2 regions of the Vibrio chagasii genome follow, and region 2 is predicted to be linked to the other one. Evidence: predicted binding sites of a transcription regulator. Region 2 holds the regulator's gene; the other holds the start of a gene.
The links. Region 2 encodes PurR, which represses purine synthesis genes. Its sites were predicted from a motif close to TNANGNAAACGTTTNCNTNA; they were not measured.
Positions count from the first base shown of each region.

Region 1: a site for PurR is predicted at 1,765-1,784, ahead of OCV52_RS12430 (NCS2 family permease). Genes of this name have one in related genera too.

Region 1 is NZ_AP025465.1:2,714,850-2,718,418, forward strand. Features, by position in the region: gene OCV52_RS12425 (xanthine phosphoribosyltransferase) at 1-371, opposite strand, end outside; gene OCV52_RS12430 (NCS2 family permease) at 455-1,744, opposite strand; gene OCV52_RS12435 (aminoacyl-histidine dipeptidase) at 2,808-3,569, shown strand, end outside.
Region 2 is NZ_AP025465.1:2,220,097-2,223,665, forward strand. Features, by position in the region: gene torR (two-component system response regulator TorR) at 1-512, opposite strand, end outside; gene torD (molecular chaperone TorD) at 768-1,415, shown strand; gene purR (HTH-type transcriptional repressor PurR) at 1,732-2,736, shown strand; cyclic di-GMP riboswitch class I at 2,907-2,992, shown strand; gene OCV52_RS10145 (TfoX/Sxy family DNA transformation protein) at 3,120-3,569, shown strand, end outside.

The DNA of each region.
Region 1 (3,569 bases), 490 kb from region 2:
TCGTCTAGTAGGTGAGCGCCAGAAGGCTTAGCACATACAGCGATCAGTTTTGCTTTAGGGTACATTTCGCGAAGCTTACGTGCAGTGTCACCACTATCAACAAGATCTTCAACGATTAGGAAACCTTCGCCGTCACCTTCAGGTGCTTTAACGACAGTCATATCACGTTGGTGATCGTGGTCGTAGCTAGAAATACAAATCGTATCTACGTGACGAATACCCAGTTCACGAGCCAAGATTGCACCAGGAACCAAACCACCACGGCTTACAGCCCAGATACCTTTCCACTGCTCTGCTGGCATTTGCTTTTCTGCTAGTTGACGGCAGTAAGTCTGCATGTTGTCCCAAGTGATAACGAATTTGTTGCTCATAGTATAAAACCTAATAATTTTTCATGTTATTAGAGGCTATGCCAAACATAGCCTCTTCAGCGTTTAAGCAGAAATCTAGACGATTAAGCGAAAATGTATTTAAGAATAAAGATTACCGACATGATCCACACAGCAGGTGAAACGTCGCGACCTTTACCACTTAGCAGCTTAATTGCAGCGTAAGCGATGAAACCTAGTGAGATACCCTCAGCAATAGAGTACGTCAGCGGCATAAGTAGACATGTTACCACGACTGGTGCTGCTTCCGTAAGATCACGCCAATCAATGCCAACTAGGCCTGACATCATCAGAATTGCTACATAGAAAAGCGCGCCTGATGTTGCGTACGCCGGAATCATACCTGCAAGTGGTGAGAAGAAAAGAGCAAGAAGGAAAAGTACGCCCACGACAACAGCCGTTAGACCAGTACGACCACCTTCAGCAACACCTGAAACACTCTCTACATATGAAGTCGTGTTCGATGTACCTAGAAGAGCACCGATAGACGTTGCTGTTGAATCAGCAAGCAGTGCTTTGTTCAGGCGAGGTAGTTTGCCATCTTCTTTGATTAGGTTCGCTTTTGTAGCAACACCCACTAGCGTACCCGCTGTATCGAATAAGTCGACGAATAGGAAAGCAAATACAACAGAGATCATACCGATTTCAAATACTGCAGAGAAATCAAGCTGCATGAAAGTCGGAGCAAGGCTTGGTGGTGTAGACATGATACCGCCGTACTGAACGTCACCAATGATAATGCCAAGAGCGGTAATAGCTAGAATTGCAATCATTACTGCGCCTTTCACACCGCGGTGTACAAGGGCAATAGTAAGGAAGAAACCAAGAGCACCAAGGATAGGAGCAATAGCAGTAATGTCGCCAAGTGATACTTTAGTTGCAGGGTTAGAAACCACGATGCCAGCATTGCTAAGTGCGATAAACGCTAGGAAAAGACCGATACCCGCAGAGATACCTACACGCAAAGACATAGGAATCGAGTTGATAATCCATTCACGGATCTTAAAGATGCTCAAGAAAATGAAGATCACACCCGAAACAAACACTGCCGCTAGAGCAACTTGCCACGTGTAACCCATACCCATCACAACCGCGTAGGTAAAGAAGGCATTCAGGCCCATACCTGGAGCTTGAGCAATTGGGTAGTTAGCAACAAAGCCCATGATGAAACAGCCAATAGCAGCCGCTAAACAGGTTGCTACAAATACAGCGCCGTGGTCCATACCAGCATCAGCTAGGATCATTGGGTTTACAAAAATGATGTAAGCCATTGTTAGGAAGGTTGTTAGACCCGCGATGATTTCAGTGCGCACATTGGTGCCGTTTTCACTGAGTTTGAATAGCTTTTCGAACATTATCGAATCCTATAAGGGTAAAAAGTAAACGGTTGCGTAATCGATTGGCTTTGGATTATAAAGTTATCAAATAACAAATTCCAGATAGAATTAAGGCTCTAAATAATATTTATCAGAATGACGTATGAAACCAAGCGATTAAAAATCACATCTAAAAAGAAAAATACACATTAAAAACAATAGACTAAAAACAATTTAATGGTCGTATTTATTTGATTACTTTTTCAACCATCAGTTATTTTCATTAAGAATCTGGCGCTAAATTTGCCAATTCAAACCCACAAGAGTTGTCCGATTTTCAACAGGATTGGTAATAAGGCTCAAATTGACATTTTGCTGTTTAAAAAAACAACCGAGCATAGTCGTAGATAGATGATGAATCAAAGCTGAGGATAAAAGTAGCAGGCAAAAAAAACGCCACTCAAAACTGAGTGGCGGTAGAATCTGTCAACCAAAAGGGTTGTAAGAGAATTCCAATATATAGGGGTGAACAAAACTGTTCGAGTTACATGCTTATGGTATTAGTAACCAAAGCTTGTAGGGTATGCAAAGTTGCTAGTGTAAACAGAGTTGTTAAGCCAGAACATTGCAGATGGTAAACCTTTCATAACTATCACCTTAATAAATCAATAAAAAACGAATTTGATTTCTCGGTTCCTTGGAGGCGATAAACGGACTCATCCTTTGAGCATTTACTCTTCACTTCAGAAGTTGGTTACAAATATACCTTAAAGAAAAAAGATTACAAGCACTCTTTGCTTCAGGTCACACTTTTGACCAGTTCGGGTTATTTTGCAAACTTAATTTCGTAATAAAACTACAAATCAGACTTAAACAAACGTTTGCTTGCATCTTTTATAAGCATCAGAGCACTTATACAAGATCAAATGAACAAGATGGCGTTCAAAATTTGAAGCATTTCAGGTTTAGAAGCGCTACTCGTCAAAACACTCTAATGGTATGCTGTCGGCATCAAAACAGACCTATATTTTAGGTTTTTGCTCTATGTTTATACCCATAGAAAGCCTAAATATATGGTTATCAAATAAAAAAGGAGTCATCCGTGTCTGAATTCCATTCTGAGATCAGTAAATTATCCCCTGCCCCTATTTGGCAGCTCTTCGATAAGATTTGCTCAATCCCACACCCTTCTAAGCATGAAGAAGAGCTTGCTCAATACATTATTGCTTGGGCAACAGAACAAGGGCTAGATGTACGCCGTGATCCAACGGGCAACGTATTCATCAAAAAGCCTGCGACGCCGGGCATGGAGAACAAAAAAGGTGTTGTGCTACAAGCTCACATCGATATGGTTCCACAAAAGAACGAAGATACGGTTCATGACTTCACTAAAGACCCAATCCAACCGTACATCGACGGTGAGTGGGTTACTGCAAAAGGCACAACGCTTGGCGCAGATAACGGCATGGGTATGGCATCATGCTTAGCGGTTCTTGCATCAAACGAAATCAAGCACGGCCCAATCGAAGTTCTACTAACTGTAGACGAAGAAGCAGGTATGACGGGTGCATTCGGTCTTGAAGCGGGTTGGTTAGAAGGCGACATCCTTCTTAACACCGATTCAGAGCAAGAAGGCGAAGTGTACATGGGTTGTGCTGGCGGTATCGACGGCGCAATGACATTTGACGTTGCTCGTACTGCAATCCCAGCAGATTTCGTGACTCGCAAACTTACGCTTAAAGGTCTAAAAGGCGGCCACTCAGGTTGTGACATCCACACTGGTCGTGCGAACGCGAATAAACTACTTGCTCGCTTCCTGGCTGGTCACGCAAAAGAGCTAGACCTACGCATCGTAGAATTCAAA
Region 2 (3,569 bases):
AATAGTTCGTATTCCGCTTTCGTCAATTTTACCGGCTCGCCGTTTTTGCTTAACGCACGACGAGGGATATCAAATGTCCACTCACCAAAACGAACCACTGATTCATCTTCAGATTCTTCAACCGCACCTGCTGCTGTTTTACGAGCGGCAGAAATACGCCAAAGTAGGTTTTTAACTCGAACCAGTAACTCGCGAAGTTCGAAGGGTTTAGTAACGTAATCGTCAGCGCCCATTTCAAGGCCAACAATTTTGTCGATGCTATCCGTGCGTCCAGTAACTAAAATAATTCCAATGTCTGATTGACTGCGTAATTCGCGAGTTAGCATCAATCCATCTTCGCCTGGTAAGTTGATGTCCAGCATAATGAGGTCAACGTTGTTTTCGTCTAACACGTTTCTCATTTGAGCGCCGCTTTCGGCTTCGCTTACTCTGTACCCTTCGTTCTGGAAATAACCAACCAGTTTACTACGGGTCACCACATCATCTTCTACGACTAATACGTGATAGCTCATCTACACCACTTTTCTTATTTAATAGTTTCGGTGACTATTCTATTCATAACTAGTAACAATTCTAGTGGTACTGTAGATAAATGCCAGAAACATGGATTTTTTTTGATACAAGACAATCTTAAACCTTGCTATTTGTCGTCTGGCACAATTCAATATAGGCATTACTACTAACGAGTAACTTTGCATTTCGCAAATAACCTCGTCATCAGCCTTGGTGTGTAAAAAACACCACAAGACTAAATCAGGATTTACGTAATGAAAGATACGAAAGCGTTCAATGAGCAAAGAGCAGAAATTTACTGGTGGTTATCAAGCTTATTCGCCAAAGAGCTCACTCAAGACGAACTTGACCACTACCACTCTGTTGAAATTCGTTCTTTCTTAACTGGTTTAGGCGAAAATGAAACTCTAAAGCCTGCTATTGATAAGTTAGTTGATGCCCTGAACCGCCTACAAACTCGCGAAGATGCACAACTAGAACTGTCTGCTGACTTTTGCGACCTTTTCCTAAAGACAGATAAGCATGGCGCCCTTCCTTATGCTTCAATGTACATCGGTGAAACTGGCCTATTAAACGATATACCAGCGAAAGAGATGGAAGAGATCATGGCTAAGCACAACCTAGTGGTTAACCAAGATCTAAAAGAACCAGCAGACCACATCGCTATCGAACTCGACTTCTTAGGTAACCTAATCATTCGTTCTAATGAAACAGAATCAGAAGAAGTACTAGAAAAATCGTTCGAAGTTCAGCAACAATTTATCGAGCAACAGCTATTAACTTGGATCCCGAAATTCAACGTTAAGTGTCACGATGTTGATGAATTCGGTTTCTACGCTGCTGTATCTTCTCTGCTAATGGCTTTCTGTCAATTAGATGCTCAATATTTAGCTGGTGAATAAGCTTAACTGATGACTAGGTAAATAAATTCCGTAGAATGTGACAATTCACCCGGATTTCTGGGTGAATTGTATTGCGAGTATTTTCTAGTCAGTCTAGAATTGTGACCGCAAACGATAAAATATGAAACATTCACGAAATGCTATGCTTATTAAGTTCAGAGCATTTCGGTGTTAAAACAAGCCGCTCACTAGCGGTTTTTTGTTTTTTAACACTTTAGTACCCAAAGAGCCCTACAAATTTAAGCTCTTAGTTAGGTAGCTTAACGGCTACTTCACTCCGTACTTTGGGGAAAGTAGCTTCTAATAGGATAAAACCATGGCCACTATAAAAGATGTCGCTCGCTTAGCAGGCGTATCAACCACAACCGTTTCTCACGTAATCAACAAAACACGCTTTGTTGCAGAAGCGACTCAAGAAAAAGTAAATAAAGCGGTAGACGAATTAAACTATGCACCAAGTGCTGTTGCTCGTAGTTTGAAGTGTAATTCAACACGAACCATCGGCATGCTAGTGACTCAATCAACCAACCTATTCTTCTCAGAAGTTATCGATGGTGTTGAGAGCTACTGCTACCGTCAAGGTTACACTTTGATCCTGTGTAACACGGGTGGTATCTATGAGAAGCAACGTGACTACATTCGAATGCTTGCAGAGAAACGTGTAGATGGCATCTTGGTTATGTGTTCAGACCTAACTGAAGAACTGAGAGAGATGTTAGACCGTCACGCTGACATCCCTAAAGTAGTCATGGACTGGGGCCCGGAGAGTTCTCAAGCAGATAAGATCATCGATAACTCTGAAGAAGGTGGCTACCTAGCGACTAAATACCTAATCGACCGCGGTCACTCAAAGATTGCTTGTTTAAGTGGCCACTTAGACAAAGCGGCGTGTGTGGAGCGTATCGCTGGTTACAAGCGCGCTTTGGAAGAAGCTAACATTACTGCAAATGACGACATGATCATCGAAGGTAACTTTGAGTGTGATACTGCCGTTCTAGCCGCTGACAAAATTGTTGAGATGGAAGATCGCCCGACAGCTGTATTCTGTTTCAACGATACCATGGCACTAGGCTTGATGAGCCGCCTACAGCAGAAAGGCATCTGTATCCCTGAAGATATCTCTATCATTGGCTACGATAACATCGAACTGGCTGAGTACTTCTCTCCACCATTGACTACCGTTCACCAACCGAAGCGCCGTGTCGGTAAGAACGCCTTCGAAATTCTGCTTGAGCGTATTAAAGACAAAGACCATGAAAAACGCGTCTTCGAAATGCACCCAGAAATTGTTGAACGTAGTACAGTTAAAACGTTAAATTAACTGATAAATTGAGTTTATTTTCATCAAGCGCACCTTTGGGTGCGTTTTTTTTATCAGCAACTAAAATAAACCTAGTTTCATATGATAAAGATCATTAATTGAAGCAACATCACACTTTGAAATAACAAGTGTGAGCCTCATTCAACAAAAACTTTATTCTATTCAATCAGTCACGCACAGGGCAAATCACTTGAAAAGGTGAGACGCAAAGCTTCCGGCCTAAACCACTCGTTGGTATGGTAGCGGGGTTACCGATGGCAAAATGCAGTAACTACTAATAATTTAGTAATTTACGGCTTATTGACAATGTAATTGCAACATTTTGCTAATCTCTCGGACCTGCTTATTTGGTGGCGTAGTTCAAATACACCGAGATAAATAACATGGATAAACCGATACTAAAGGACTCAATGAAGTTATTTGAGCCCCTAGGAAAAATAAAGTCACGCTCAATGTTTGGTGGATTCGGTCTTTTTGCTGATGACACTATGTTTGCTCTGGTTGTTAATGACCAGTTGCACATACGAGCAGACAAAGGCACAACAAAACAGTTCGAGCAACAAGGGTTTCAACCGTACGTCTACAAAAAACGTGGTTTCCCTGTCGTAACTAAATACTTCGCTTTACCAGAAGGCCTGTGGCAAGACCAAGAGAAAATCTTACAGCTTGCAACTACGTCTCTGGGTTTTGCAAAAGAAGAGAAAGCTGAACAGTCCGCTGCTAAGCCAACTCGACTCAAAGACCTCCCGAATCTTCGACTCACCACCGAGCGCATGTTGAAGAAAGCTGGAATTGATTCCGTAGAACGTTTATATGAATCTGGCTCTGTAAAC